DNA from 4 places in the Bacillus mojavensis genome. Region 2 is predicted to be linked to each of the others. Evidence: riboswitches for the same ligand, from Rfam matches in the RefSeq annotation. Region 2 holds a riboswitch; each other region holds the start of a gene.

Region 1 (7,946 bases), 370 kb from region 2:
TCTGCCGAACACAAATGGGTCTCCGCCTTTCAATCTGACAACGGTTTTCCCTTTTTGCGCATACTTCACAAGAAACCGATTGATGGTTTCCTGCTTCATTGTATGAAAATCTGGAAGCTTCCCGCAGTAGATCAGGTCCGCCTGCTCCTTGGCATATTGCAAAATCTCTTTATTTACTAATCTGTCATATAGGATTACGTCAGCTTTTTCAATGGCTTTCAGCGCTTTAATTGTCAGCAGATCAGGATCTCCGGGACCTGCACCTACAATATATACTTTCCCCATCGTCTTTCCCCCGATCTATTCGAGTTCTTCCAGAACGTTCGCTGCGATGTTGTTCTAGTTTGCATTTTTTCGGCATCTGAGAAGAACACAGCTGAGCGGCGTTTAGCTCAATTGCTGCTTTACAAACTCGATCAGCTGATTTTTGCACTCTTCACGATCATATTGTCCTGAGTCAAGGACGAGCTCAGGAGCTTCTGGCTCTTCATAAGGAGAATCAATGCCCGTGAAGAACGGAATTTCCCCGTTTCTTGCTTTTTTGTAGAGCCCTTTTGGATCTCTTTGTTCACAAATATCGAGGTCGCATTTAATGTAAACTTCGTTAAATTCGCCTGCTTCCACAAGCTGGCGAACCTGGTCTCTATCCTCACGGAAAGGAGAGATAAAAGCAGTAATGACAATGGTGCCCTGCTGCACAAAAAGTTTTGCCACCTCTCCGATTCGGCGGATGTTTTCCTTTCGGTCTTCGTCAGAAAAACCGAGATCTTTATTTAAACCGTGGCGAATGTTGTCACCATCCAGCACAATGACTTGATAGCCTTGTTCAAAAAGTTCTCTCGCAGCAGCATTGGCAATAGTTGATTTGCCTGAACCGCTTAAACCCGTCAGCCAGAGAATGGAGCTTTTATGCTTGTTTTTTTGCTGATACTCTTCTTTTGTAATAGAGGCTTCATGCCATACAATATCGCGATTTGTCACTGCCAGTCCTCCTTAAGAAACGCCTGCTTCTTCTTTTTTCTTCATGCCTTTAATTAACACTTCAACAACTTCTGCGCGGCTGAATTCTGCAGGCGGCAGCACACCGTCTCTCAGCATCCCTCTCACCTTGGTGCCTGATAAAATTACGTGATACTCTCTGCCATGCGGGCACGTTTTTGCAGTTCCCATATTTCCGCATTTTTCGCAGAAGAAGCTGTGCTCGAATTTCAGCGGTGTAATGCCGAGTTCTTCTGGTTTAAATGTGTCAAACAGCTCCTGGGCTTCGTACGTGCCGTAATAGTCACCGACACCGGCGTGATCGCGGCCGACAATGAAATGTGTGCAGCCGTAGTTTTTTCTGACAAGCGCATGGAAAATCGCTTCTCTCGGACCGGCATAACGCATTGCAGCCAAGAAAACACCAAGGAAGACACGGTCTTTCGGGTAATAGTTGTCAAGAAGCACTTGATAGCTTTCCATCCGGACATCAGCCGGTATGTCATCAGATTTTGTTTCGCCGACAAGCGGATTTAAAAACAAACCGTCCACTGTCTCAAGAGCTGTTTTTTGAATATATTCATGCGCTCTGTGAACAGGATTTCTTGTTTGGAAACCGACAATTGTTTCCCAGCCTTTTTCTGCAAACTGGCGTCTTGTTTCCGCCGGTTCAAATGTAAACTCAGGGAATTGTTTAGAAGCTTTTTTAATCAATGTGATCGGACCGCCGATATATGTATCGCCGCGGCTGAACAGCTTTTTCACACCCGGATGAGCCTGATCATCTGTTTTATACACGTTAACAGCTTCTTTTTGTTTGTCAGGCACGTATAAGTCTTCGATTTGGATAACGCCGTATGTTTCTCCGTCATACGTTAATTTTACTGTTTCGCCGACTGACAGTTCGGCTGCTTTTTGTGCATCTACCGGCAGCGTGATCGGAAGAGACCATATAACACCGGAAGCAAGACGCATGTTTTCAACAACAGATACGTAATCCTTCTCATTAAAGAAGCCTTCGATCGGGCTGTATCCGCCGATTCCGATCAATTCCAGGTCAGCAAAAGAAATCAAATCAAGTTCAATTTCTTTCTGAATGCCGCTTACATCATATGACTCATTTACTCGGTTTACCAGTTTTCCTCCATGTGGTGCTAAACTCATAATATTCATTTCCTCCTAGTTAACAGATAAAATAACTCAGATTAATAGTTAAATTCCCCCGCCTTGATCGTGGACAGAGCGTCTCTCTTTACGAATGGCTTTTGTCAGGCTGACAGCACCGCCTGCAGCTAAAAGCACACTTACCATGATAAAGATTGAATAATAATCCGCCTTTAAAAACATAGAGACAAGCAAATAAGAGATGGATAAAGATAAAAACGGCGACACGATCCATACTTTCAGCATCGTTTGAACGACCTGTTTATGAAATACGTTTGGGCCGTTTTTCGCCATGCCTATTCCGATAATAGACGATGACGTTACTTGCGCCAAGGGTACTGGCATTCCAAATATAGAACTGATAATCACCAGTCCTGCTCCTGTTCCGGATAGGAGAATGCCTTCTCCTTTTGAAAACCTTGTAATTTTCTTCCCGTTTGTTTCTAATACCCTGCGGCCTAATATCAGTGCGCCCAGAGCTACAAAAGCTCCCCCATACAGGGTTCCTTTCTCTACATCCAGTACGCCGGCAGCCACTAACGGGCCAACGGCATTCGCCACATTGTTCATGCCCGCAGAGAACGCTTCAAAAAAACCAGCGCATAGCAAAAGGATGCCAAGGACGTTTTGTTTTCGGGAAGACGTAATTTCAATCTTAAAATAACGAAACAGCTTTGCTACAAAAAATGTGAAACCGAAAGCGAACAGCGGAACGAAAATCCAAAATGAAACAATAATCAGAAGATTGTTTACAAACAACACTTTGTACGCCACGCCCACGCCGACAACTGCCCCGACCGTCACTTCACTTGTCGATAAAGGAATGCCGAGCAGATTAGCTGTAAATAGCGACAGCGCAGCAGCCCCGATAATGATGCAAACAATCGTCAGTGTAATCGTCTGTTCGGGGATAATCCCAGAGCTGATGGTTTTCAAAACTCCGCCCCCGCCAATGACAGCCCCGGCCAGCACACCAACGGCGCATATGATCAAAGCGTAGGTTTTCTTTTTGATGGCCCCAGATCCGTAAGCAACTCCCATTGAAGCTGCAGCGCCGCTTGCGCCAATATTCACTGCAAAAAACAAGCTAAATAAAATAGCGGCTAATTCCATTTTGCAGCTCCTTATTCATGCAGTCCGCATTCTGTTTTCGCCTTACCGTTCCATCTTCCTGAGCGCAAGTCCTCTGCAGTAAATGCAGGTGACGTACAAGGCGCGCAGCCAATACTTGGATACCCTTGGTCGTGGAGCGGATTGTAGTCCAGCTCATTTCGAGAAGTGTATCTCCAGATGTCTTTCCAAGTCCAATGGATAAGCGGGCAAACTTTTACTGATTTGAATTTCTCATCTTTGTTTAAGAAATTCGTATTGGCACGGCTTGGCCCTTGATCGCGGCGCAGGCCGGAGAGCCATGCCGGGTGGCCGGAAAGCGCCTCTCTTAAAGGAACGATCTTTCTGAGATAGCAGCATTGATTCGGCTCTCTTTCCCACAGTTTATCACCGTGTTCTTCCGCCTGTTCCACAAGAGTAAGGTTCGGTTTCTTCAGGATGATATGAAGGCCGGGGTAGCGCTCCTTGACGCGTTCTATCGTTTCATAGGTTTCTTTAAAATGAAGCCCTGTATCGAGAAATACAATCTCTGCGTCTTTTTTCACTTTATAGATTAAGTCAATCAGAACGATTCCTTCAATTCCGAAACTGCAGGCATAAACAAGCTGATTGCCGTAATGGCCGTAAGCCCATTTTAAAACTGACAGCGCCCCTTTATAAGGATCGTCCTCTGGAAATGTAATCGTTGGTTCTTCCCAATTATCGTACGTTAACATTTCTTCTTTCCTCCTTTCGGAGACAAACAAACAGTAGCTTTCTGCCGGTTGTCTTTTCCCATTGTAATGTGATGCGGCTGCTGTTTTCTCCGTAAACAGCCCCTCTTAAAATAAAAAACTTTCAATCCGGCGGAAAGAAAGACAGGAACTGCATGTAGCCCTTATCTTTCAAAATGGAATACATTTTGCTGGAAGTAGCACCTTACACATTGTGCAGGTTGCCGGGCTTCATAGGACCAGTCCCTCAGCCGCTCTTGATAAGTTTTTCAGATTTGTAGTAAATTTTAGCACAATTCTAACATAAGTCAACCCGAGTTTTTTTATAGGATTAATAAAAAAACAGACCCAAAGGCCTGTTTTCAATCGTGGCAAGGCATTAAAGCTCTTCAATTTATTTTTTAATTTTTAAACCAATCTTTTGACTCGGGATTCATTTTCCATGTTTGCAGCTTCTTCAGGTCGTCTGTATGAATATTTCCATTTTCAAGTGCAACCTCTGTCAGTGTGTCATAATCAGTTAACGAGTAGTATGGAAGATCAGCCTCAGCAAACGCTTCCTGCGCTTTAGGAAGTCCGTACGTAAAGATTGATACTACACCAAGCACTTCACAGCCAGCGGCTTTTAGAGCTGCTGCAGCTTCGAGTACGCTGCCCCCTGTGGAAATTAAATCTTCAATGACAACTGTTTTTTGGCCTTTTTGAACGGCACCCTCAATTTGATTGCCTTTTCCGTGTGCTTTTGGTTTGCTTCTCACATAACACATCGGCAGGTTCAAACGGTCAGCCGCCAATGCCGCATGAGGGATACCTGCTGTCGCTGTTCCTGCGATCATCTCAGCTTCCGGGAAATGCTCCTGGATAAGCTTGCTGATGCCTGCAACAACATCATTTCTTACCTCTGGGAAAGAAAGGGTAAGGCGATTGTCACAGTAAATTGGCGATAAAATGCCGCTCGCCCATGTAAACGGATCATTTGGGCGTAAAAATACAGCTTGAATGTCTAATAGATGTTTTGCGATGATTTGTTTCATTGTTTGAGTCCCTCCCATTCGAGTTTGACAGCTTCATAGGCTTTCAGCGGATTTGCAGCTTTTGTAATAGAGCGTCCTACAACAATGGCTGATGACCCTTTTTCTCTTGCTATAGAAGGCGTTGCGACACGCACTTGATCATTCGCAGTGTCTGCTGACATACGGATACCCGGGGTCACCGTCAGAAACGACGGCGACACTGCTTCGTAAATGGCTTTTGCTTCATGAACGGAGCACACCACTCCATCTAGTCCGCTATTCTCCGCCAGTTTGCTGTAGTGCACTACCGTGTCAATGAGAGGCTTTCTGATGAGCAGCTCCTCCTTCACCATTTGTTCAGAAGTGCTTGTCAGCTGGGTTACCGCAATAAGTGACGGACGTTTTTTTCCTGCCGGCGTGCCTTCCTCTAAGCCTTCCAGGGCTGCTTCCATCATTTTTTTGCCTCCGGCTGCGTGAATATTGACAAGATCGACTCCGAGGCAGGCAAGACGCTTCATTGCTTTATTTACTGTGGTCGGGATGTCATGGAGCTTCAAATCTAAAAAGATCTCACAGTTTCTTTCTTTTAATTGTGCAATGATGGCCGGGCCTTCTTGATAAAAAAGCTCCATCCCGACCTTCACAAATAATGGTTCTTTGTGAAAAGGCGCTAAAAACGACAATGTTTCTTCAGCTGATGCAAAATCAAGCGCGATGATGGGCAGGTTGTTTTTCATGATTCCAGCTCCTTCCGATGCATTCTTCAACAGATTCATAGCCGTATTGGCGTAAAACAGCAGGGAGCTGTTCAATGATGTCAGGGCATGCGAAAGGATTCACGAAATTTGCTGTTCCGACAGCGACCGCACTTGCTCCAGCCAGAAGAAATTCCAATGCGTCTTCGGCTGTCTGAATGCCTCCCATCCCAATAATCGGAATGCTGACAGCCTGGCTGACCTCATACACCATGCGGATGGCAACAGGCTTTACAGCAGGACCCGACAGCCCTCCTGTTTTATTGGCTAATATCGGCTTACCTGATTTTAAATCGAGCCTCATGCCGATTAATGTGTTGATCATCGTTAGACCATCCGCACCAGCCTCTTCGATCGCTACTGCAATTTCTGTGATGTTTGCCACATTCGGAGATAGCTTCACATATACAGGCACATCTGACACTTCTTTAACCGCTTTCGTTAAATCAGCAGCCATGGCAGGATTTGTGCCAAAAGCAATTCCGCCTGTTTTGACGTTCGGACAGGAAATATTCAGTTCAAGGGCGTGTACATTAGGCGCTTTACTGATATGATCTGCCACTTCAACATAATCCTCGACCTGTGAGCCGGCGACATTGGCAATAATAGGCGTATCAAATTGTTCAAGCCATGGCAGCTCATTTTCTAAGACGCTTTCCAGCCCTGGATTTTGCAAACCGATCGCATTGAGCATTCCAGCGCCAGTCTCAGCTACCCTAGGCGTCGGATTCCCGAAGCGGGGCTCCTTTGTCGTAGCTTTGATCATGATTGCTCCGAGACAAGACAAATCATAAAAACGCGCAAATTCTTTTCCAAAACCGAAGCAGCCTGATGCGGGAATGATCGGATTTTTCAAATTCAGTCCCGGCAATTTCACCTCTAGCATTACAGCGCCACCTCCTGAGCTTTAAATACAGGCCCGTCAAGACATACCTTTACATAAGCTGTCTCACTTTCGTTTGTATGGCACACACAAGCGAAGCATGCACCGATACCGCAGCCCATTCGTTCTTCCATGGAAATGTAAACCTCTTTGTGGGCGTATTCTTGTTTGAGCGCCTTTAGCATCGGTGTCGGCCCGCAGCTGAGGAGAATGTCAAATTCAAAACTTTTCTGTTTGATGACATCTGTGACAAACCCGGTTTCCCCGTAGCTTCCGTCAGCTGTTGCCACATACGTATCGCCATACTGTCGGCATTCTTTTTCGTAAAAAACATCCTTTGCCGATTGGAATCCTAAAACGTGTATGACCTTTACGCCTTTTTCCTTTAAACGTTTCGACAGTTCTTGGAGAGGCGGCACTCCTACACCGCCCCCTACCAGCAAAGCCGTCTTTCCGGGTTGGACTTCATCTACTGGAAAGCCATTGCCCAAAGGCCCAAGAACATCCACCAGATCTCCCTTCTGCTTCAGCGACAAGAGTCTTGTTCCTTCCCCATCTACTCGATAAATCATGGTGACTTCATTTTTTTCAAAGTTAACATCAGCAATGCTGATTGGTCTTCGCAAAAGAGGCGTAACCGCTTCGCTCACTTTCAAGTGAAGGAACTGTCCTGGAACAGTAAACCCTTGGACAAGCTCCCCTTTTAGGACCATTTGATACACCCGGTCTGCAATTTGCTGGTTAGCACACACCGTCAAATACGCTTTTTTCATATAGTGATTGCCGCCTCCTGATTTGAGTTGACTGCCGGCATTTGATCGGCACGGAACGTCATGCTTTCCAGCACCCGCAAAATCGCTTCTGCCGTATCTAAAGATGTTAAGCAGGCAACACCGTTTTCTACTGATTCACGTCTGATTCTAAATCCGTCTCTTGCCGGCTGCTTTCCTTTTGTCAGCGTATTGATGACAAACTGGGCTTCTCCATTTCTGATCACATCAAGCAAGTTCGGTCCGTCCTGGCCGATTTTTCCGACGACCTTCGCTGGAATTGATGCTTCCTTGAGATACCCCGCCGTTCCTTCGGTCGCTAAAATGTTATACCCGATCGCATGGAATCGTTTAGCGATGGCAAGCCCTTCTTCTTTGTCCTTATCCGCCACTGTTAAAAGCACGGAACCGTAGTTAGGGATTTGAATGCCTGAAGCTATCAGGGCCTTATAGAGCGCCTTTTCAAGGGTGGAATCTTTCCCCATGACCTCACCTGTTGATTTCATTTCAGGCCCTAACGTAATGTCCACTCTTCTCAGCTTCGCGAAGGAGAAGACCGG
Region 2 (7,946 bases):
TATTCAGGCGGTTACGGTTCAACATTCGTTCTTGTGGTCGTACTGTTCATTCTTCTCATCATCGTAGGTGCATCTTTTTTTAACTACTAAGAAATGAATGAAGGAGGAAGTACGGATGATTTCCGTGCTTCTTCCTACTTTATGTATTCTTTGCTGCTTTTTAAATCAGTAACTTATTTCTGCTTGCAAATCATCACATTATACGTAAAGCGGTCATATAATACTGTATTACTCCGCCAAAAGGAGGCGTATTATGGATAATCAATTTTTTAAGAACATTGAAAAGAAAACGGGCGTGAACATGCAGGATGTCATGAATCTTGCAGGCTCACTTCAAAACGCCAATTTTAAAGATGAAAACACAGTCCGCAGCGTCATTAAGCGCGTGGCGCAGCTGGCAAACAGACGCGTGCCGAAAGAAATGGAAGATAAGATTGTCCAGTCCATTACAAGCGGAAAAGAAAAGCTTGATTTTGGAACAATTTCTAAAATGTTGGATAATAAATAAGCGGATGGCCTGGGCAACGGGCCTTTTTTACAGTGAAAAACCCGGCAGTATCGCTGCCGGGCTGTTTATTTGGGCAAGAGCTGTCTCGTTTGCTGCAAAAGAGGATACAAAAACCTTGAACGGTGGGCTGTTTTGCCGCGCCTGTTTGCGGGACAAGACAAATATAAATGCTGTTTGGCCCGTGTCATTGCAACATACAGAAGACGTCTTTCTTCCTCAAGCGGAGCTTCGTCTCCCTTTCTCGCTGTTTCTAATGAGAAATCATGCGGAATAGAGCCGTCTACCGTGCCCAATACATAGACGGTTTTGAATTCAAGGCCCTTTGATCGGTGAATGGTCATCAGCTGTACACCGTTTTCATCTGTTTTGTTTTTCTCAGCAGCCCGCATGTGATCCACATGGGCGAGAAAGTCAGGGATGGTTTTGAATTTTTTGGCGACAACCTTGACGTCACGCAAGTCATCAGAGCCTTTTTCCAGCTTATTTCCTTCGTTGCCCCGTTTTTTTAAGTATTCGGAGAAGCCCATTTTTCCTTCAGCAAAGGTAATGGCTTCCACCGGCTTCATGGTGCGGATGCTTGCGAAAAAGGGTACGATTTTTTTGATTTTATCCAGCTGGAACGGCTTCAGATCCGGCAGTTTGGCCAGCGCCTTAATCATGGAGCAGTCCTCGGTAATCGAGAGCGCCTTCAGCGTGTTTAAAGCAGACTGCTTTAGAAATAAGGCAGGCAGCAAGTGTTTAATCGCTTCAGTATCATCCTCGTTTTGACTCGCGTACAAGTATGCGAGTATCTGGCGGACGATTCTTCTGCTGTAAAAGGACTGGACGCCGCGATCAGCGGTATACGGAATTGATGATTGATGAAGCCTTTCATAAATGGCGCGGCCGGCGCTGTTTGTCCGGTAGAGAACCGCAAAGTCTTCAGGTTTTGCGCCGTTTTGAATTTTTTCTTTCATATCGGAAACCACCATTGTCGCTTCTTCTTCTTCGTCATAAGGATAAAACAGCACAGGGACCTGCGCGTCGTCACGAGCAGCTTCCAGCATCTTGGCATACCTGTTTTTGTTCTTTTTCACGACAATATCAGCACTGGAAACGATCGGATGTGTTGAACGGTAGTTCGCTGTTAAGTAGATTGTTTTGGCACCAGGATAATCCTTTTGAAACTCCAGAATAAAAGAAGGGCTGCTGCCGCGAAACGCATAGATCGATTGATCGTCGTCCCCAACACAGCACAGGTTTTGTTCCGGACTCGCCAGCATTTGCATGATTTTATATTGGACCGGATTAATGTCCTGAAATTCATCAATTAAAATATACGTAAACCTAGATTGATATTGCTCCAGAAGATCAGGCCGCTCTATGAACAGTTCATAGCAGGCAGACGCCATATCATCAAAATCAAATTGGCGGTGTTCTTTTTTCTGGCGCTCATAATATTCGTACAGGCGGTAGACTTGTTTTTCCCAGTCATCCTTTAAAGGAATACGTTCATTCGGCAAATAAGAGTTTTTCCAGAAACCGATTTGCTGCAAGGCCTGATCGACGGGGAACTCTTTCTCATCTACGCCTTCCTCATAGAGTGCTTTTTTCATATATTGTTCCTTTTGCCATTCCATTTTCAACAGGTGCTCGCCATTCCACTTGGCAGAATCATAGTGATACAGGATTTTATAAGACAAGCTGTGGAAGGTTCCGGTGACAAGTCTTCTGACTTTTGACGGCTGTAATCCGTACTGCTTCGCCATGCGATCTTTCATTTCCGCGACGGCCTTTGTTGTAAAGGTGACAAGCAGCATATGTTCCGGCGGTATGTCTAGGTGTTCGATCATGTGGGCAGCGCGCGCAGTCAGCACACGTGTTTTTCCGCTTCCTGCACCGGCAAGCACCAATAATGGGCCTTCCGTTTCCGTGACAGCTTTCAGCTGATCTGTGTTTAAGCCGACAGTCGGAAAAAGGCTCGTATCAGGTTCTATTGTTTTTTGAACAAATGGTGTTCCGGGTTTAATGCTTCTCGGCCGCTGCCATTCCGTGACAGCCGGAGACGAGTCAGCAGCAATCGCTTTCCCCTTGGGTAATCGAAAAACACCGGATTCCTGATAGTTTTCCTTCTTTTCTTCTTTAGCGGGTTTCGTTTCGCAGGCCTCCTCACATGCCGGAAAATGGCCTGGCTGGCGGTGGATAAACTCCGGCGGATCGGTGATATTAAGCCTTAACAAAACGGGTTTTCCGCAATGAGAACAAAATAAATGGCCTTTTATTCCTTCTTCAAAAAGGAATTGATAATGTTCTCTCGAATATGTATGTAAATGTATGGTTCGATCATTCAGTCGGGCGCATTTCAAAAAGGGGTCCTCCCAATCAAAAAAAGGTGTTCATTACAGACAAAGACTATCATATCAAAAGAAACGTGTTTCAAAAAGTAAGTTTAAGGGAAAAGAGACAGCAGAAGGGTGGGTACCGAATGATATATGCAGGTCAGATTCAGAACCAGCAATACGCTCAATATGCCAATCGCACAATAGGCCATAAACAGGATTATGCCGGAACAGAGAAGGTCAGATACGTCCCGTTTCAGCGGATGTACAAGGAACTTGAAAAACAGCAGGAGATTCAGACAGCCGCTGAAAGAAAAGTAAACGAGGCGAAACGTAAGCGCTCTCTTTATAAAAGATTGCGAGAAAAAGGGATAGGTACATCTATTAATCGATACGTATAAAAAACCGTTCACATGAGAGAGCGGTTTTTTTATATGCGAAAAAATCCGGATCTCAGAAGACCCGGATGGTGTTTAATCCTTAATCATTTGCAAATGGGGAATGCCGGCATCGAGAAATTCCTCTTCAGACAGCACCCGATAGCCATGTTTTATGTAAAATGGCACTGCTTGTGTTTGCGCATTTAACATAAAACCTGAAGCACCGCCGTCTGCTGCCGCTTTTTCCAGCGCTTTCATAATGATGCCGCCGACACCGGCTGAGCGGTGGCTTTTCAAGACACAAATTCGCTCTAATTTGCCGTATCCGTTCTTTAGCCGCCATCTTCCGGCGCCGACCGGCTGATCTCCGTCATACACCACAATATGCTCTGATTCGTTTTCAAGCTCATCAATTTCTTCTTCAGCTGGTACGTTTTGTTCTTTGACAAAGACTTCTTTTCTTACATAAAATGCATCTTTCATTTGTTCTTCATTTTTTGCGATAACAGCTTCCAAATCGTTTATTCTCCTCCGCCTAACAGGAACGTTTCATATACCGTCCATGAACCGTTTTCCAATTGATACAAGAGATGAAAACGGTCAACGATTTCTTCATGAGATACTTCCTGCATTTTTAACTGCCCTAATACATCAGAATGCTCATCGTCGGAAAGGTTTTGGCCGACCGTCACATGCGGAACAAAATTGTATTCCTGATTACCGGCTAATACACCGGTGTAAAGTTTTTCATTCAGTGTTTTTAATTCTTCCGTCGGCTCTGCTTTAATGTAAATGACATTATTGACAGGCGCAAAAGAACTGTATTTGGTCATTTTGAGAACAATCGGATGAGATTCTTTAGCGATTTCTCTCAATTGTGATACCAATTCACCGGCTTCCTCTTCTGTAAATTCAAATGAAGATCTCAGCGTCAAATGAGGCGGGATCAGGGAATAGCTCGGATCATAGCGCTTTCTGTAAGAGTTCGCGAGATCTTGCAGTTTTTTTGATGGAAATAAAACGATTCCGTATTTCATAGTATGTCCCTCCTGAAAATAAAGTATGTTAGAGCATTTTTTTCAGCGCCGGCGTAATGAGCGGCTGCCAGTATGTCCACTTGTGGTCTCCGTCAAATGGCTCAAAATAATAATCGGAAAGCTTCTCCTCCAAGAGCATTTTCAGCTCCTGATTCGGTTCTGTGAAGTCCAAAATATTGCCGTCTGTCGTATGGACATCTGTTTCTTTTGTTCCGATTTGGTGGTAAAGAGAGAGGTGTTTGATGTCGTCTGACTGTCTCACGGCATCTAATACATGTTGATCAACATAGGGAGACTGCATGATGATATTCCCAAACATATTTGGATAATCAAGCGCTGTCATAAGAGAAACGGTCGCTCCGAGAGAATCACCGATCAGTGTCCGCCCGTAGCCGACTTGGTACGTCGGAAATTCATGATCCGCAAAAGGAACTAGCTCGTGGGCAATAAATCGTTTATATGCCGAAAACTTAGAACCTTCCGGATGATAGGTTTTTCTGCGTTCTTTTACATCCTTGTAAGGAACACCGATAATAATGCTTCGGTCTATTTCTCTTTTAGACAGCAATTCCTCCACTTGTCTGCCGATTCTCCCCAGCCTGAAATAATCGTGGCCGTCCTGCGCGATAATAAGATGATATTTATAAAGAGGGGAGTAGTTTGACGGCAGATAAACGAGTACTGTCATTTCCTCGTTAAGCTCTTTTGAAAAGAGCTTCTTTTCTTGAACTGTGCCGTTTTTCGGTGCCATAATACATTCCTCCAGGACATCACTAGACTTTCTTGCATTTGAAATTATTGTACCATGAATTATTAGAAATTTCTCTCTTTAAACCGTTCGGAACTCGAAGAAAAAAGTATTGAAATAAACTGCAAATTGCGCTAATATAAAACAATCAGAAAATTGAAACCGATATTTCTTATCGTGAGAGGTGGAGGGACTGGCCCTTAGAAACCTCAGCAACCGGCTTGCTTTGCATATGCAAAGCGCCAAGGTGCTAAATCCAGCAAGCGTTTTTTATGCTTGGAAGATAAGAAGAAGCGTTAAACCCCTTCTTCTTATGAAGAAGGGGTTTTTATTATGAAAAGGGAAGGTGTCAGCTATATGTCACAGCACGTTGAAACGAAATTAGCCCAAATCGGAAACCGAAGCGATGAAGTAACAGGAACAGTGAGTCCCCCTATTTATTTATCAACAGCATACCGCCACAGAGGGATCGGTGAATCAACCGGATTTGATTATGTTCGGACAAAAAACCCGACACGCCAGCTTGTTGAGGACGCGATTGCCAGTTTAGAAAATGGAGCGAGAGGGCTTGCTTTCAGTTCGGGAATGGCAGCAATTCAAACGATTATGGCGCTGTTTAAAAGCGGGGATGAACTGATCGTTTCATCGGACTTGTATGGCGGCACGTACCGTCTGTTTGAAAATGAATGGAAAAAATACGGCTTGACCTTTTATTATGATGATTTCAATGATGAGGACTGTTTACGCTCCAAAATTACACCAAATACAAAAGCAGTGTTTGTGGAAACACCGACAAATCCGCTGATGCAGGAGGCGGACATTGAAAAAATCGCTCGGATTTCAAAAGAGCACGATCTTCTGGTGATTGTTGACAACACATTTTATACACCGGTTTTGCAGCGTCCGCTTGAGCTTGGAGCCGACATTGTCATTCACAGCGCAACCAAATATTTAGGCGGGCATAACGATCTGCTTGCAGGGCTTGTCGTTGTCAAGGATGAACAGCTTGGAGAAGAAATGTTTCAGCATCAAAACGCCATCGGCGCCGTCCTGCCTCCGTTTGACTCATGGCTTTTGATGAGAGGAATGAAGACGCTCAGTCTCAGAATGCGCCAGCATCAGGCGAACGCTCAGGAGTTAGCGGCCTTTTTAGAGAAGCAAGAAGAAATCAAGGATGTGCTTTACCCGGGAAAAGGAGGCATGCTGTCCTTCCGTCTGCAAAAAGAAGAATGGGTGAATCCATTTTTAAAAGCACTGAAAACGATTTGCTTTGCGGAAAGCCTCGGCGGGGTGGAGAGCTTTATTACATATCCTGCCACACAGACACACATGGACATTCCTGAAGAGATCCGCATCGCAAACGGCGTCTGCAACCGTTTGCTGCGCTTCTCGGTCGGAATTGAGCATGCCGAAGATTTAAAAGAGGACCTAAAACAGGCGTTATGTCAGGTCAAAGAGGGAGCTGTTTCATATGAGTAATCATAATTGGACGCTGGAGACCCAGCTCGTGCACAATCCATTTAAAACAGACGGCGCAACCGGGGCGGTCAGTGTACCGATCCAGCACGCCTCGACCTTCCACCAATCTTCATTTGAAGCGTTTGGCGCATATGATTACAGCCGCTCAGGCACGCCGACAAGAACAGCACTCGAAGAAACAATTGCCGCACTGGAAGGCGGAACGAGAGGATTTGCTTTCAGTTCAGGCATGGCTGCGATCTCAACAGCATTTTTACTTCTCTCACAGGGCGATCACGTTCTTGTGACAGAAGATGTATACGGCGGAACCTTCCGCATGGTGACAGAGGTTTTGACCCGTTTTGGCATTGAGCACACGTTTGTTGATATGACAGATATCAACGAAGTGGCGCGGAGTATCCAGCCAAACACAAAGGTCATTTACATGGAGACACCGTCAAATCCGACACTTGGGATTACTGATATTAAAGCGGTTGTCCAGCTTGCAAAAGAAAACGGCTGTCTGACCTTTCTGGATAATACATTCATGACACCGGCACTGCAGCGTCCGCTTGATCTCGGCGTGGATATTGTGCTTCATAGTGCAACAAAATTCCTGAGCGGACACAGCGATGTGCTGTCAGGCCTCGCTGCTGTCAAGGATGAAGAGCTTGGGAAGCAACTGTATAAGCTCCAAAACTCGTTCGGCGCCGTCCTTGGTGTGCAAGATTGCTGGCTCGTGCTGCGCGGCTTAAAAACATTACAGGTCCGTTTAGAAAAAGCGAGCCAAACAGCGCAGCGGCTTGCGGCATTTTTCCAGAAGCATCCGGCGGTGAAACGCGTGTATTACCCGGGGCTGTCTGATCATCCGGGCGCTGAAACTCATAAAGGCCAGTCGTCGGGAGCGGGTGCTGTGCTTTCCTTTGAGCTAGAAAGCAAGGAAGCTGTTCAGAAATTAGTAGAGAACGTGTCGCTGCCGGTCTTTGCTGTGAGCCTTGGCGCCGTGGAATCAATTTTGTCCTATCCGGCAACGATGTCTCATGCGGCAATGCCTAAGGAAGAACGCGAAAAACGAGGCATTACTGACGGCTTGCTCCGTCTCAGTGTGGGAGTTGAACATGCAGATGATTTAGAGCGCGATTTTGAACAAGCGCTGAAAGAAATCGCGCCAGTGGCGGTCCGTTAAAAAAGAAGCCGGCGATAGCCCGGCTTCTTTTTATTTTTCATCATCAGGATTGAGAATCGCCAGTACTTGATGATCCTCCCATTTTCCGTTGATTCTCACGTTTTTTCGGGCAATGCCCTCTTTATGAAATCCCGCTTTTTCTAATACGCGCATGGACCCCAGATTGCGAGGCATGACACCGGCTTCAATGCGATGAAGTTTTAACTCGTGGAACGCATAATCAACAACCAATCTGACCGCCTCAGTCATCAGGCCCTTTCCGTTATGTGCTTTGTCTAAAAAGTATCCAATAAACGCGCATTGCAGCGCTC
Region 3 (7,946 bases), 170 kb from region 2:
TGTGTAAATTTCAATTCCGATATCCTTAGCGCCTTCAGTCTGCAAAAAACTTAAAGGCTTGTGTCCGTCAAAGCCCACTGCCCCGTAAGCAAAATCATGGATCACACAGATTTCGTTTTCTTTCGCAAAACTCACCGTTTCTTCAAAAAAATCGGCGGTAGCGACGGCTCCAGTCGGATTATTCGGATAATTCAAGTACATCAATTTCGCTTGTTCTCTTATGTCAGCGGGAATGCTTGCGTATTCAGGAAGAAACGCTTTCTCCTTAGTGAGCGGCATCATTTCCATTTTCGCTTTCGCAAGCGTGACACCGGACCAATAATCCGGATAACCGGGATCAGGAACCAAAATCGTATCCCCAGGATTTAGCAGGCATTGCGGCAGCTCGACAAGACCGGCTTTCCCGCCGAATAATACGGCTACTTCAGTTTCCGGATCAAGCTGAACGCCGTATTCTCTGTTATAAAATGCCGCCGCTGCTGATTTTAGACTGTGCGAACCTCGGAATGACGAGTATTTATGATTTTCGGGCTGAGCAACGGCTCGCTTCATTTCCTCCACGATATGCTCGGGCGTCGGCTGATCGGGATTCCCCTGCCCCAAATTAATGACATCATGTCCTTCTTTCAGCTTTCGATTCACTTTCTGCACTAGAGAAGCAAAGAATTGTTTAGGCAGTTCCTGCAGCACTTGAGAATGTTCAAATTTCATCTGTTTTCACCTTCTAAAAAAATCTTGAAATGATAGTCCAGTATCATATATGGTTAAATGAAAAAAGTAAAGAAAAATATGGGGTGTTAAAAAATGAAATGGACCATATCTTGTCTTCAATTTGATATTTCATACGGAAAACCTTCTGAAAATATAAAAAAGGCTGAATATTTAATCGAAAAAGAGAGTAAACATGCTGATGTTCTTATTCTCCCTGAATTATGGACGACCGGTTACGACCTTGCCAATCTTGATCAGCTTGCTGATGAAGACGGGCACACTGCTCAAAGCTGGCTGCAAAGAACCGCAAAAAAACACGGGGTTCATATTATCGCAGGATCTGTTGCTGTCAGAAAGGGTTCTGATGTTTATAATACAATGTTCATCGCAGATAAGGAAGGACAAATCATTAAAGAGTACAGCAAAGCCCATCTTTTTCAGCTGATGGATGAGCATGTATATTTATCAGCCGGTTCCGAGGACGGATACTTCGAGCTTGATGGCGTCAAAAGCTCAGGATTGATCTGTTATGATATCCGTTTTCCGGAATGGATCAGAAAACATACGACAAAAGGCGCTAACGTGCTGTTCATTTCTGCGGAATGGCCTCTGCCCCGCCTTGATCATTGGAAAATCCTGCTTATTGCGCGGGCCATTGAAAATCAATGCTTTGTCGCTGCCTGCAATTGCACAGGAGCTAATCCCGATAATGAATTCGCCGGGCACAGCCTGATTATTGACCCTTGGGGACGTATATTGGCAGAGGGCGGCCGAGAAGAAGGCATTGTCAGAGCGGAAATTGACCTCCAAGAAAGCGTTGAGGTACGGGGGAAAATCCCTGTTTTCGATGATATCAGAAAAGATTTATATTAAAAAATATATTGACAATTAAAACACTCACCTGTTACTATGTTCATCAACTGATAAATTAGAATTGTTTAACAAGTGAATATATTCTCTTATCGAGAGTTGGGCGAGGGATTGGCCTTTTGACCCCAACAGCAACCGACCGTAATTCCATTGTGAAATGGGGCGCATCTTCATGGCGCCGAGACTGAGGTCTCGTAAGGCACGGTGCTAATTCCATCAGATCTGATCTGAGAGATAAGAGAGGCGGGACATGATTGTTAAGCCTCCTTCTCTCTGAGAAGGAGGCTTTTTTACGGCCATTCTGCGGCACACATATCAAGATGTTACATAATTGGAGGGAATGACGATGGCAGTCACAAAAACACCTTTATACGAAACGTTAAATGAAAGCTCAGCTGTCGCTCTGGCGGTAAAACTCGGCTTGTTTCAAAGCAAAAGCACGCTGACATGCCAGGAAATCGGCGATGGAAATTTAAACTACGTCTTTCATATTTATGACCAAGAAAATGACAGGGCTTTGATCATTAAACAGGCGGTTCCTTACGCAAAAGTTGTCGGGGAAAGCTGGCCTCTGACAATCGATCGGGCAAGAATTGAAAGCAGCGCACTGATTCGTCAGGGTGAGCACGTCCCTCACCTCGTACCGAGAGTTTACTATTCAGATACTGAATTGGCGGTCACAGTCATGGAGGATCTTTCACATCTGAAGATCGCTAGAAAGGGACTTCTTGAAGGTGAAAATTATCCAAACCTGTCACGCGACGTTGGAGAATTTTTAGGAAAAACGCTTTTTTACTCTTCTGATTACGCACTTGAGCCTAAGGTGAAAAAACAGCTTGTTAAACAGTTTACAAATCCTGAGCTCTGCGATATTACCGAAAGACTTGTATTTACAGATCCTTTCTTTGATCATGATACAAATGAATTTGAGGAAGAGCTTCGTCCATATGTTGAAAAGCTTTGGAAAAATGACAAGGTCAAAGTTGAAGCCGCTAAGCTGAAAAAGTCATTTTTAACATCTGCCGAAACCCTGATTCATGGTGATCTGCATACAGGAAGCATTTTTGCCAGCGAGCTTGAGACAAAGGTGATTGATCCTGAATTCGCTTTTTACGGACCAATCGGTTTTGATGTAGGCCAATTTATCGCCAACTTATTGTTAAATGCACTCAGCCGTGACGGTGCTGATCGAGATTCGTTATATGAACATGTAAAACAAGTTTGGAACACGTTTCAAACAACGTTCAGTGAAGCCTGGGAGAAACACAGCCTCGATGTGTATGCCAAAATCGAAGGTTATCTCGCTGATACACTCAGCCATATTTTTGAAGAGACAATTGGGTTTGCCGGCTGCGAACTGATACGCCGCACCATCGGCCTTGCCCATGTTGCAGATCTGGATACGATTGTACCGTTTGATAAACGAATCGAAAGAAAACGGCTGGCGTTGGAAACCGGTGCTGCCTTTATTGAAAAACGTTCACAATTAAAAACCATTACAGATGTTATTAAATGTTTTAAGTTACTTGTAAAGGAATGATTCAACCATGACCAATTCATTTGCTGTTCCGCGTTCTGTTGAATGGAAAGAAACAGCCATTAAGATTTTAAATCAGCAAAAGCTTCCTGATGTCACGGAATATTTGGAGCTGACAACGAAAGAAGAAGTATTTGACGCGATTGTCTCACTAAAAGTGAGAGGAGCCCCGGCGATCGGCATTACGGCAGCATTTGGGCTCGCGCTGGCGGCAAAAGACATTGAAACTGATAATGTGGCGGATTTCCGCCGCGAATTGGATATTATCAAAAATGATTTGAACAGTTCAAGGCCGACCGCGATCAATTTATCATGGGCGCTCGAAAGACTGAGCCATTCAATTCAAAACGCCATTTCTGTAAATGAAGCAAAAACCAACCTTGTCCATGAAGCGATTCAGATTCAAGTCGAGGATGAAGAAACGTGCCGGATGATCGGCCAAAACGCGCTTCAGCTTTTCAAAAGAGGCGACCGGATTATGACAATCTGCAATGCCGGTTCTATCGCGACAAGCCGCTATGGAACCGCACTTGCCCCGTTTTATTTGGCCAAACAAAAGGATTTGGGGCTTCATATTTATGCTTGTGAAACCAGACCGGTTCTTCAAGGTTCACGGCTTACTGCTTGGGAGCTGATGCAGGGCGGTATTGACGTCACTCTGATTACGGACAGTATGGCAGCCCATACGATGAAAGAAAAACAAATTTCTGCCGTCATCGTCGGCGCTGACCGAATTGCAAGGAACGGAGATACTGCGAATAAAATTGGCACTTACGGTCTTGCTATTTTAGCAAACGCCTTCGATATTCCGTTTTTTGTAGCAGCACCTTTATCTACTTTTGACACAAAAGTAAAAAGCGGGGCTGATATCCCGATAGAGGAACGGGATCCTGATGAAGTCAGGAACATTTCCGGCGTCCGGACCGCTCCGGCTGAAGTGCCTGTCTTTAATCCTGCTTTTGATATTACACCTCACCATCTTATTTCTGGGATCATTACTGAAAAAGGGATTATGACTGGTTCCTATGAAGAAGAAATTGAAAAGCTGTTCACAGGCGAAAAGGTTCATTAAAAAACCGCTGAAGACTTTGCTCATAAAGGGGCGAGTCAGCGGTTTTTTTGTTTACTCATATTCATATTGATCATTTCATCTTTTTGAGCGCTGGATAAGATATGCAGTTTCACAAGCAGTTCGGCAAAAACGGCAATTTTCTCAGAGCGGCTCGGCTTCAATTGCTTTGTCCTCCTCTTTCATCAGACCAACTTTTTTAACTTAGTAAAATCATATGTCGGCAGCGAAAAAAGGGAACGTGCCATATGTTTTATTTTTCTTTGTAGGAGATTTGCTCGATGCTAAGCAAATAAGCTTTGATGTCAGTTTTGCTTCCGGCATACCCTGTTAACGTGCTGTTTTTGCCAATCACTCTGTGGCATGGGACAAATATCGGCAGGTCATTTCGTTTATTTGCCTGTCCGACAGCACGTACCGCTTTCGGACTGCCTACCGCAACGGCGATATCAGCATAGCTTCGTGATTCTCCATATGGAATCATGGCAAGCGCCTCCCATACTTTTTGCTGAAAAGGCGTGCCCTTTTGGCTCAATGGCAGTGAGAATGTCCTTCTTTCCCCCGCAAAATATTCGTGAAGCTGCTTTTTCGCTTCTGCCAAAAAAGCAGTCTCAAACTGCTCCGCACCCTCAACAGATTCTTTCCACTCGATCAAATCTTCCTTACTGAGAAAGAGACGGGTGATGCGGCCTTCTTCCTCGACAATCGCGAGGTTCCCGAGCGGCGTTTCCGCTGTCGTATAGTAATTCATTCGTCTAGCCTTCTTTCTTCAAAATTCTGCCGGACAGGCAGTGTAAGATGGAAAACAGTTCCCTTTCCTTCTTCACTTTCCACCATTATTTTGCCTTGATGTTCTTCAATAATTTTATAGCTTACCATGAGCCCGAGTCCAGTTCCCCGTTCCTTTGTTGTATAAAACGGTTCTCCGAGACGCTTTAATTTATCCTCTGTGATTCCGACTCCTTCGTCTTTTAAAGATATTAAAATATGATGTTGATCAGCTTTTTTGATTGTCACATAAATATTGCCGCCGTCAGGCATGACTTCGATGGCATTCTTTAATATATTGATAAAAACCTGTTTCAGCTGATTCGGTTCACAGTATATCGGCGGAATGTCGCCGACTAAATCCAGATGCATTTGTACGTTGCTGAGATTGGCTTGCGCGTTAAGAAGGTCTAATGTGTCTTTCATAATTTGTGTCACATGTTTCTCCTCATACATGATAGCCTGGGGCTTGGCTAAAATTAAAAACTCTGTGATGATGGATTCGATGCGCTTTAATTCTGAGGTGATGACGTTGAAGTAAAGAGAATAGTCTCCCTCCACACTTCCTTTCAGGAGCTGAATGAAGCCTTTAAGGGCTGTCATTGGATTTCTGATTTCGTGAGCGATGCCGGCAGCGAGTTCTCCAACCACATGGAGGGTATCAGATTTGCGAAGGCGCTCTTCCAGTTCTTTTCGCTCTGTGACATCTTTAAAGATAGCCAGGTTCATATTTTGAATAATATTTCGTTTAAATGAAAATTCTAGTTTTCTATTATCATTGCTGCTAAGCAAGAATGGAATTTCATTATCCATTTCATCGAAATTAATTTGCCTTGCCGGCGATGCCAAATTTTCTATTTCATAGGAAGATATAATATCAAGCAGGCTGTGTCTTTTTAGCTCTTCATGCGGCAGGCCCAAAATATCGCTCGCTAACGGGTTGGCGTCGATGATTCGGTACTGATTGTCGAATAATACGTTGCCGTCCATTGAACCGTTGAACACTTTTCTGAATTTGAGCTCGCTTTCCCGAAGCTCCTTTTCCATCCGCTTTCGGTCACTGACATTTCTTAGAATTGTTAAGTGCTGGTTTTCAAGGATTGTCCGCTTTGATGTAAATTCAAGCTCTTTGAACTGCCCGTTTCCCATTTGAAACAGCATCTCTTCTCTGATCTCACCGTATTTTGCATATTTTCTCTTCGTCATGCTGTATTTCTTCGAGTCCACGAGAAAATCACACAGCTTTCTTTTTAACAGCAAATTCATCGGCAGCTCAAAAATTTTACAGGCTGACTGATTGGCCTTAACGATTCTTCCGTCATTCGACCAGATGATAATGGCATCCATGGCGTTTTCAAAAATTTCTCTGAAGCGCTCCTCACTTTTAAATAGCTGGAGCTCCATGGACCTCTTCTCTGTGATATCCCGCATAATCGACATATAAAAACCGCTGATGATGTTAGACGTAATCGTAAATTCAAACAGCTTCTGATCTCCTGAACGAAGCCTGACAGGCAGCTCGCCCTTTGCTTTTCCCTTTCGATAGAGCGTGTGCCAAATGTTATCGAAATCTTTTCGTGAGCCGCTGTCTATAAATTGATACAGCGACAAATGTGACAACTCATTCTGATCGATTTCAAAGCTTTTGCAAAAGGACAGATTGGCATCAATAAAGCCGCCGTCTTTATCAAATAGAACGATTCCGTCAACGGCTCTGTCAAACAAGTCCTTAAAAAGCTGTTCATTCATGGAAAATTCCCGCTCCAGAATTTTCTTTGAAGAAATATCTCTCATAACGACAAAAAAGAAATCTTCACCAATCCCTCTTTTGGCAAGAAACTCAATATATTTTGTCGCTCCGCTGTCCAGCCGGATTGGTACCTCCTTCCACAGAAAACCTTTCTTAAAAAACTTCTTTACGGAAAGGTCCAGCTCATCCTTTGGAATAGAAAACAAAAAATCAATAACGGAACGCTCTTTCAAACCTTCCGCATCCACTTGAAGCATCCTCGCTGTTGCTTCATTTGCCTGCACGATTTTCATTTCATTATCACATATAAAAATAGCATCGAGCGTATTGTTCACAATCACTTGATGCTGATGCAATTCCTTTTTCAGCCGATCATTTTCTTCTTTGAGGCGCTTCAGTTCCTCTTTCAGACCTGAATTTGTCTCAACATCGAGAGTTTCCATGCGTAAACACTCCTTCTTCAAAACCTATCCCTCAATATTTCTACAAATTGCATGAACTTCCTTCATTCGCCCTATACATTTCAGAAAATTTCAGCGTCATTACATAAAGAAGACATTTTCAACGATCCTTACCGTCACTTTACATCGTCCTAACAATCAGCCATTTTTTCAAATCCTTTTTGATCTTTTATTTTAAAATAAATACCAACAGGGAATAATCTTTTAGTGACTGATTTAAAGAGAAGGTGATGCTATGAATAAATCGCGAGACAGTTATTTTGACAATGCAAAATTTTTATTGATATTCCTTGTTGTATTCGGTCATATTCTTCGATCTTTTATTCATGATAACAATTTTATGCTCTACCTCTACAAGTTCATTTACACGTTCCACATGCCTGCCTTTATTCTTGTATCCGGTTATTTCGCCAAAGGTTTTAAACGTGCCGGATATGTGAAAAAGCTGGCGGTTAAGCTGATTATTCCATATTTGATTTTCCAAAGCATCTATTCCGTCTTTTATTACATTATTCAAGACGAAAGCATGACAAATATGAATCCGATTGATCCGCAATGGTCATTATGGTTTCTGGTAAGCTTATTTTTCTGGAATATCCTGCTCTATCCTTTTTCAAAGCTTTCTAAGCAGTGGGCGCTGTTTGTCAGCTGCGGAATCGCGGTGCTGATCGGCTATCTCGACTTTGTCAGCAGCACACTGAGCCTCTCCCGGACATTTGTATTCTTGCCGATGTTCCTTGTAGGGTTTTATTTGAATAAACATCATTTTGATTTACTGAG
Region 4 (7,946 bases), 1.5 Mb from region 2:
CGGTATTTGTGCTGGCGGCGGGTATGTTCTACTTGGAATCGAGGCGAAAAAAAGCAGAAAAAACAGGAGAAGGCTACGCCGGTTTTCGATCGGAGATTTCTGCCGCGCGTGAGCCAACTGATCTTGCCCCGGAACAAAGCTCACCGGCCTTAGAGCCTGACACAAGCAAGGTCCGGCACGCACTCGCTTTTGTTCCTCTTATTCTCGTTGGTGTGATGAACAAATGTTTCACCACGATCCTCCCCAAGTGGTATCCGAATGAATTCGATTTTTCCGCCATAGGATTGGGAGAGTTCGGGAAACTTGATATCTCCTCCGCGGTTGCCATTTGGTCAGTGGAGCTGGCCCTCCTGATCGGAATCATCGCAACCATTTTGTTTGATTGGAGAAAAGTGTTTGGACAGCTAAAGGAAGGGCTGAACGAAGGGATCGGCGGCGCCTTGCTTGCATCGATGAATACAGGCGCCGAGTATGGTTTCGGCGGCATTATTGCTGCGCTGCCGGGGTTTCATAAGCTGAGCAGCGGCATTTCACATACGTTTACAGATCCGCTTGTGAACGGAGCGGTAACGACAACAACGCTGGCAGGGATCACCGGATCGGCCTCAGGGGGAATGGGAATCGCGCTAAGCGCGATGTCTGATCAATATGTGAAAGCGATTCAGACCTACAACATACCGCCTGAAGTGATGCACCGGGTCATTTCGATGGCGTCAGGAGGCATGGATACGCTTCCGCATAATGGGGCGGTGATCACCCTGCTGGCTGTGACGGGTTTGACTCATCGCCAATCGTATCGGGATATTTTTGCGATTACTCTCATCAAAACCGCCGCCGTATTTGTGATTATCGCGATTTACAGTTTGACTGGCCTTGTATAGGACAAAACGAAAGGGGAATCAGATATGGGAAAAGTGCTGTCATCGAGTAAGGAAGCCGCGGAACTCATTCGAGAGGGGGATACACTGATCGCGGGCGGATTCGGCCTGTGCGGAATTCCCGAGCAGCTCATTCTGGCGATAAGGGATAAAGGGGTAAAAGATTTAACCGTCGTCAGCAATAATTGCGGAGTTGATGATTGGGGGCTCGGTCTGCTGCTGGCAAACAAGCAAATCAAAAAAATGATCGCTTCCTACGTCGGAGAAAACAAAATTTTTGAAAAGCAATTTTTAAGCGGAGAATTGGAAGTGGAATTGGTTCCCCAAGGGACCCTTGCTGAAAGAATTCGAGCCGGAGGAGCGGGTATACCGGGATTTTACACAGCCACAGGCGTCGGAACATCTATCGCTGTCGGGAAAGAGCATAAAACCTTTGACGGACGCACTTATGTGTTAGAAAAAGGGATTACTGGGGATGTCGCCATTGTAAAAGCATGGAAAGCGGACACCATGGGGAATTTAGTTTTTCGGAAAACGGCAAGAAATTTCAATCCGGTTGCCGCCATGGCGGGAAAGATCACAATTGCCGAGGCAGAAGAAATTGTTGAGGCGGGAGAGCTTGATCCCGACCACATCCACACGCCTGGTATTTACGTACAGCATGTTGTGCTCGGCACTCATGAAAAGCGGATTGAAAAACGAACTGTTCAGCAAGCGGAAGGAAAGGAGGCGGCACAATGAAGGAAGCCAGAAAAAGAATGGTCAAACGTGCTGTAAAGGAAATAAAAGACGGTATGAACGTCAATCTTGGGATAGGGATGCCGACACTTGTCGCAAATGAAATACCGGAGGGCGTGCATGTGATGCTTCAATCAGAAAACGGTTTGCTTGGGATCGGCCCGTATCCGCTGGAAGGAACGGAAGACCCGGATCTGATCAATGCGGGGAAAGAAACGATCACCGCCGTAACAGGCGCATCCTATTTTGACAGCGCAGAGTCCTTTGCGATGATACGAGGCGGTCATATCGACCTGGCCATCCTCGGGGGCATGGAGGTTTCTGAGCAAGGGGATTTGGCGAACTGGATGATCCCGGGGAAAATGGTGAAGGGAATGGGCGGCGCTATGGATTTGGTCAACGGGGCTAAGCGAATCGTTGTCATCATGGAGCACGTCAATAAACATGGGGAATCGAAGGTGAAAAAACAATGCTCCCTCCCGCTGACAGGACAGAAAGTCGTTCATCGGCTGATCACTGATTTAGCTGTTTTTGATTTTGATAACGGCCATATGACACTGACTGAGCTCCAGGACGGCGTCACGCTGGAAGAGGTATATGAGAAAACTGAAGCTGACTTCGCCGTAAGCCAGTCAGTCATCCGGCAAAAATCTTAAGCAGGAAGGTGTATGACATGAAAACACAAGTCGCTCTTGTGACAGGCGCAGCCGGCGGAATCGGATTTGAAATCGCAAAGGAATTCGCCCGGGAAGGCGCCGAAGTCATTATTTCAGATGTAAATCAAAAAGCGTGCGGGGAGGCCGCCGCCAAGCTGAACGAGGAAGGCTTTAGCGCCATGGGCATTCCATGTGACGTAACAAAGGAAGAGCAAATCGCTGATATCGTCCATACTATCAAGACCCGATACGGACGTTTGGATACTTTGGTGAATAACGCAGGCATGCAGCATGTCGCGCCGATTGAAGAGTTTCCGACAGAACGGTTTGAACAGCTTATTCGCGTCATGCTGACCGCGCCATTCATTGCGATGAAGCATGTCTTTCCCCTTATGAAAAAACAGCAGTTCGGCAGGATCATCAATATCGCGTCCGTGAACGGACTGGTGGGGTTTGCGGGAAAAGCCGCTTATAACAGCGCAAAGCATGGCGTCATTGGGCTGACAAAGGTGGGGGCGCTGGAAGGCGCGCCCCACGGGATTACGGTGAATGCACTCTGCCCGGGATATGTGGACACACAGCTTGTCCGCAATCAGCTGAGTGATCTTTCTAAAACAAGAAATGTTCCCTATGAATCGGTTCTGGAAGAGGTGATTTTTCCGCTTGTGCCGCAAAAACGTCTTCTCTCCGTGAAAGAAATTGCTGATTATGCCGTATTTTTGGCGAGTGAAAAGGCGAAAGGCGTCACAGGGCAGGCGGTCGTGCTGGATGGAGGCTACACAGCTCAATAATAGATTCTTGTATTCATAGGAGGCTCTCGTTTATCATAAGGTTGAAAGCGATTACAAAATGTGACGGGAGCGACAGGGAGATGAAACATTCTATTAAAAGATTACCCTATGAATGGCTGGATGAAATCATCAACCTTGCGGCGGAATGTATTGTTGTGGTTGATCATGAGGGGAACATTCTCTATATCAATCCGGCATACTGTGACTTTCTGAAAAAAACAGAGAACGAAGCGATAGGAAAACCCGTTCAGGACGTGATTGAAAATTCGAGAATGCATATCGTGGCGAAGACGGGGCGTACAGAGGCTGCCGCTATTCATCCAATTAACGGCAGTGAAATGATCGCCAACCGGTATCCGCTCTATGTGAACCAGCAGCTTGTCGGAGCGGTCGGAACCGTTATGTTTCGCAATCCGCAAGAATGGATGGATTATTCAAGAAAAATTAAACCCATCCTCAATGAACTCAATTACTACAAAAATAGATACGAAAAAGAGCTTTTCAGTAAATATCACTTTGGCGACTTGATCGGAAACAGCTCTCTCTTTATGGATGCGAAACGGCTGGCTGAACGGGTATCTGACAGCCAATCGGCCGTTTTGCTTTTGGGAGAATCCGGCACGGGAAAAGAGCTGTTTGCCCACGCCATCCATCAGAACAGCCGCCGCCGGTATGCTCCCTTTCTGCGTGTCAACTGCGCTTCGATCCCGGAGCAATTGTTTGAATCAGAAATGTTCGGATACGAAGACGGAGCGTTTACGGGGGCGAAAAAAGGCGGGAAAAAAGGAAAATTTGAACTCGCGCATCAAGGAACCATTTTCCTTGATGAAGTAGGTGATATGCCGCTGCATATGCAAAGCAAAATCCTTCGCGTCCTGCAGGAGAAAGAGATAGAGCGGGTCGGCGCAGGAAGCCCGGTCCCGATAGATGTACGAGTGATTGCGGCGACACACCGAAACCTCGAAAAAATGGTCCGGGAAGGAGACTTCCGGCAAGACCTCTATTACCGATTGAATGTAATCAAAATTCAAATCCCGTCCCTAAGAGAGCGCATAGAGGATGTTGTGCCCATCGCAGGGCTTCTATTAAAAAAACTTGAACGGAAATTTGGATTTGATGGCTTGGAGCTTTCTAAAGAAGCGATTGCGGTGCTTCAGAGCTATTCTTGGCCGGGCAACATACGTGAACTGGAAAACGTCCTAGAACGGGCTGTCAACGTCCTCGACGGCAAACGAATCGAACCGAAACACCTGAACCTCGCTCCTGAAGATCAACCCATCCAAAGAACAATCAAAGTCCGAGAATATCAATCGATACAGCCATTAAAAGAGACAATCGCTGAGGCGGAAAAAAACGCGATCATCGAGGCGCTTGCCGCAGCAGACGGCAATAAAATAAAGGCAGCAAAGCTATTAGGCATAGGAAAAACAAGCTTATATGAAAAATGCAAAGCCTATCAAATTGAGCAGGCATAAAAAACACACTTGTCCCGCCAAGGAATCAAGTGTGTGTTTCTGTTCTTTATTTCCAAACATCGTTAGCGATCTCAACAACATGGCGCAGCTTCGCCCATTGCTGTTCCTCGGTCAGCTTGTTGCCTTCTTCAGTCGAAGCGAACCCGCATTGCGGACTCAGGCATAGCTGGTCTAAGCTGACATAACGTGACGCTTCTTCAATACGGCGTTTCACGTCGTCCGGATGTTCAAGCTCACCGAATTTAGATGTAACTAAACCGAGAACAAGCTGAAGATCAGTGCGTTTCACATAACGGAGCGGTTCGAATCCACCTGAGCGTGAATCATCATACTCTAAGAAAAGCCCGTCCAGATTCAAGCCGTCAAAAATGGTTTCGGCCGCCGCATCATAACCGCCTTCAGCTGTCCAAGTGGACTGAAAGTTGCCGCGGCAGATATGCATGGTGATTGTCATATCATCCGGACGGTCAGCAATGGCGTCATTGATCGACTTCGCAAACAGCTGGCGAAGCTCGTCAGGCGTTGTTCCGAATGCTTCCACTTGTTTTAAGCCTTTTTCAGATAAGAAAACAGCCCATGCTGTATCGTCAAGCTGGAGGTAGCGGCAGCCTCTGTCATAAAACGCTTGAATCGCTTTCTTATAAGCTTTTGATACATCATGCTGGAAAAGAGCATAATCGTTCTTGTAGGCATCCTTTTCCAGTCTCCCCCGGAAAAAGAGCATATTCGGACTCGGAATTGTCATTTTTGGCGTGGCATCACCAGCGATGCCATGTAAAAATGAGTAATCTTCGAGCATCGGGTGGTTTGAGAAATCAATATCGCCCGTCACTTTGATGCCGCGTGCTTTTGTCTGCACATTATGGAACTGGATACCCTGTTCAGGTGTAAACGGCTCAACGCCATCCAGATTTTCCAGGAAATCAAAATGCCACCACGCTCTGCGGAATTCCCCGTCTGTCACGACGTTCAGGCCGGTTTCTTTTTGTTTTTCCACAATGCGGATGATTTCATCGTTTTCAATCTGGCGAAGCTGTTCGGCAGTCATTTCGCCGGCCGCCTTTTGCAGCCGCGCTTTTTTGACGGGCTCAGATCTCAGCAGGCTTCCGACTTGATCCGCGCGAAACGGCGGTTTTTTTCTCTGGAGCGATTGTTTTTGTTCTGCGGGTGTTGTTTGCTGTGACATGTTGTTCATTCCTTCTTTCCATTCAAATATAAAAAAGCTCTTCCTCAGGATAAGGAAGAGCTTGCGTGAACAATCTCAACCTTATCTACAAGAGCACAAATCTGCTCTAAAGGATTTAGCACCATTCTGTGTAAAACAGCGGTTGCCGGGTATCGCAGGGCCAGTCCCTCCACCTCTCTTGATAAGGAAAACCTTTTTATTAAATTTTCTGATAGTATCTATTATTCACACATTTTTTGTTTCTGTCAACGATAGATTATTTCCACACATCATTGGCAATGTCGACCACATGACGGAGCTTCGCCCACTGCTGCTCCTCAGTCAAAAGGTTTCCTTCTTCTGTAGAAGCGAAACCGCACTGCGGGCTCAAGCAAAGCTGATCTAAGCTGACAAAGCGCGCAGCTTCATTGATTCGGCGTTTGACATCCTCTGGATCTTCAAGCTCTCCGTATTTGGATGTAATCAAGCCCAAGACAATCTGCAGATCCTTGCGTTTGACAAAGCGAAGCGGGTCAAAGTTTCCGGAGCGGTCATCATCGTATTCCAGGAACAAGCCATCAAGGTCTAAACCGTCAAGAATCGTTTCCGCTACAGCGTCATAGCCTCCTGATGCGGCCCAAGTCGAGCGGAAGTTGCTGCGGCAGATGTGCATCGTAACCGTTAGGTCATCAGGACGGTCCGCCACTGCATCGTTAATTGTTTTGGCAAATAACGCAGGCAATGTTTCCGGATCACCGCCGAGGGCACGGACAACTTCTCTGCCTTTTTCTTCAAAGAAGAGAGACCATGACGTATCATCGAGCTGAAGATAGCGGCAGCCCGCATCATAGAAAGCGGTAATCGCTTTTTTGTACGTCTGGGCCAGGTCATGAAAATATTCCTCCTGATCGGGATATACGCCTTGATCAGCTTTTTCACCGAAAAACAGCATATTCGGACTTGGAATCGTCAATTTTGCTGTCGCATCTCCGGCAATGCTGTGTAAAAATTGATAATCGGCAAGCGCCGGATGGCTTGTGAAATCCAGTTTTCCTGTGACTTTAATGCTGCGGGCTTTTGTTTTCGCATGATGGAATTGAATCCCTTCGGCCGGAATGAAGGGCTCTACACCATCAAGCCCTTCAAGAAAATCGTAATGCCACCAAGAACGGCGGAACTCTCCGTCGGTTACGACGTTTAGGCCGATTTCCTTTTGCTTTTCGACAATGCGGGTGATTTCTTTATTTTCAATATCGCGAAGCTGTTCTGCAGTGATCTCGCCGGCCGCTTGTTTTTGCCGCGCCTCTTTTACTGGTGCGGATCGTAATAAACTGCCGACATGATCAGCGCGGAAAGGAGCTTTCTTCTGTTTATCTGATTTCTGTGCTGCAAGGTTTACTTGTTGAGTCATATCATTCGCCTCTTTTCTGAAATGTTTGCCGCATGAAAAAAGCTCTTCCTTTGTGTAAGGAAGAGCTTGAACGATCAAATCTCTGCCTCATCTGCAAGAACGCGATGTTCTTAAGGATTTAGCACCATTCTGTGTAAAACAGCGGTTGCCGGGTATCATAGGGCCAGTCCCTCCACCTCTCTTGATAAGGTAAATCTTCATATTGAGTTTTCAATTATCTTAATATTATTATTTTTGCATGAATTGTCAACAGTTTTTTAGAAGTTTGGCTTATCTTCATCGTCAACCAATACCATATCCAGCACAATCGCGATGGCTGTGCAAATCAGCCCATCTTCCTCATGTGCAATCAGCAGGCGATACGTATCACCCCAGCTGAGCCGCTTTTTGCTGACAGACATTCACACATTCTGGCCGTCCGTCAGCTGGAATTTGTCCTTCCATCAATCACCGTCGATTTCCTAATTCAGTTGTTAATTTCAAATTTCAGTTTGAATAATGTTAATTTCTTCGTCACCTCACAAACCGTTTCTCCCCCGATAGAAATATCATAACGGGGCAAAAAAGACATGGGCTTCTGCTCAATGGAAGCGAGCGTTTCTCCAGAGGAATCTGATATGTGTAACGAGTCTCCGAATGAAAACAAACGGCCCTCCACCTTGAATTTCTCTTGTTCATTCTGACCGTAAATGTGTTAAACGAAAAGATCCGTTGTTTCATCAATCATTCGATCATTACTGAAGTCTAGTTTCAGGAATAACGAAAAGGCTGCATATCTGCAGCCTTTTCAATTATAAGGTATGTCTTAGGAAAGATGCATCCGGCGTTTTTG

What was found. A riboswitch is a leader RNA that binds a small molecule or an ion and turns the genes downstream of it on or off. The one in region 2 is predicted to bind S-adenosylmethionine.
Region 1: it holds a riboswitch for S-adenosylmethionine, as region 2 does, so the genes downstream of both, HC660_RS08475 (phosphoadenylyl-sulfate reductase) here and metI (cystathionine gamma-synthase/O-acetylhomoserine thiolyase) in region 2, are expected to answer to the same signal.
Region 3: it holds a riboswitch for S-adenosylmethionine, as region 2 does, so the genes downstream of both, mtnK (S-methyl-5-thioribose kinase) here and metI (cystathionine gamma-synthase/O-acetylhomoserine thiolyase) in region 2, are expected to answer to the same signal.
Region 4: it holds a riboswitch for S-adenosylmethionine, as region 2 does, so the genes downstream of both, HC660_RS19800 (5-methyltetrahydropteroyltriglutamate--homocysteine S-methyltransferase) here and metI (cystathionine gamma-synthase/O-acetylhomoserine thiolyase) in region 2, are expected to answer to the same signal.

What each region holds. Positions count from the first base shown of each region.
Region 1 is NZ_CP051464.1:1,630,479-1,638,424, reverse strand. Features, by position in the region: gene cobA (uroporphyrinogen-III C-methyltransferase) at 1-285, opposite strand, end outside; gene cysC (adenylyl-sulfate kinase) at 388-981, opposite strand; gene sat (sulfate adenylyltransferase) at 994-2,142, opposite strand; gene cysP (sulfate permease) at 2,191-3,255, opposite strand; gene HC660_RS08475 (phosphoadenylyl-sulfate reductase) at 3,267-3,968, opposite strand; SAM riboswitch class I at 4,127-4,232, opposite strand; gene pyrE (orotate phosphoribosyltransferase) at 4,367-4,999, opposite strand; gene pyrF (orotidine-5'-phosphate decarboxylase) at 4,996-5,715, opposite strand; gene HC660_RS08460 (dihydroorotate dehydrogenase) at 5,684-6,619, opposite strand; gene pyrK (dihydroorotate oxidase B electron transfer subunit) at 6,619-7,389, opposite strand; gene carB (carbamoyl-phosphate synthase (glutamine-hydrolyzing) large subunit) at 7,386-7,946, opposite strand, start outside.
Region 2 is NZ_CP051464.1:1,256,925-1,264,870, forward strand. Features, by position in the region: gene HC660_RS06480 (YjcZ family sporulation protein) at 1-90, shown strand, start outside; gene spoVIF (sporulation-specific transcription regulator SpoVIF) at 254-508, shown strand; gene HC660_RS06490 (ATP-dependent helicase) at 574-2,853, opposite strand; gene HC660_RS06495 (hypothetical protein) at 2,973-3,227, shown strand; gene HC660_RS06500 (GNAT family N-acetyltransferase) at 3,300-3,722, opposite strand; gene HC660_RS06505 (YjcG family protein) at 3,728-4,243, opposite strand; gene HC660_RS06510 (esterase family protein) at 4,272-4,994, opposite strand; SAM riboswitch class I at 5,161-5,281, shown strand; gene metI (cystathionine gamma-synthase/O-acetylhomoserine thiolyase) at 5,349-6,470, shown strand; gene metC (cystathionine beta-lyase) at 6,463-7,635, shown strand; gene HC660_RS06525 (GNAT family N-acetyltransferase) at 7,666-7,946, opposite strand, start outside.
Region 3 is NZ_CP051464.1:1,428,864-1,436,809, reverse strand. Features, by position in the region: gene HC660_RS07475 (pyridoxal phosphate-dependent aminotransferase) at 1-711, opposite strand, end outside; gene HC660_RS07470 (carbon-nitrogen family hydrolase) at 805-1,584, shown strand; SAM riboswitch class I at 1,668-1,822, shown strand; gene mtnK (S-methyl-5-thioribose kinase) at 1,928-3,121, shown strand; gene mtnA (S-methyl-5-thioribose-1-phosphate isomerase) at 3,129-4,190, shown strand; gene HC660_RS07455 (hypothetical protein) at 4,226-4,351, opposite strand; gene HC660_RS07450 (methylated-DNA--[protein]-cysteine S-methyltransferase) at 4,441-4,938, opposite strand; gene HC660_RS07445 (PAS domain-containing sensor histidine kinase) at 4,935-7,148, opposite strand; gene HC660_RS07440 (acyltransferase family protein) at 7,402-7,946, shown strand, end outside.
Region 4 is NZ_CP051464.1:3,811,384-3,819,329, reverse strand. Features, by position in the region: gene HC660_RS19825 (GntP family permease) at 1-881, shown strand, start outside; gene HC660_RS19820 (CoA transferase subunit A) at 906-1,619, shown strand; gene HC660_RS19815 (CoA transferase subunit B) at 1,616-2,272, shown strand; gene HC660_RS19810 (3-hydroxybutyrate dehydrogenase) at 2,290-3,063, shown strand; gene HC660_RS19805 (sigma-54 interaction domain-containing protein) at 3,144-4,538, shown strand; gene HC660_RS19800 (5-methyltetrahydropteroyltriglutamate--homocysteine S-methyltransferase) at 4,585-5,724, opposite strand; SAM riboswitch class I at 5,803-5,912, opposite strand; gene HC660_RS19795 (5-methyltetrahydropteroyltriglutamate--homocysteine S-methyltransferase) at 5,981-7,114, opposite strand; SAM riboswitch class I at 7,199-7,305, opposite strand; partial or broken gene HC660_RS19790 (LURP-one-related/scramblase family protein) at 7,372-7,805, opposite strand; partial or broken gene HC660_RS19785 (hypothetical protein) at 7,920-7,946, opposite strand, start outside.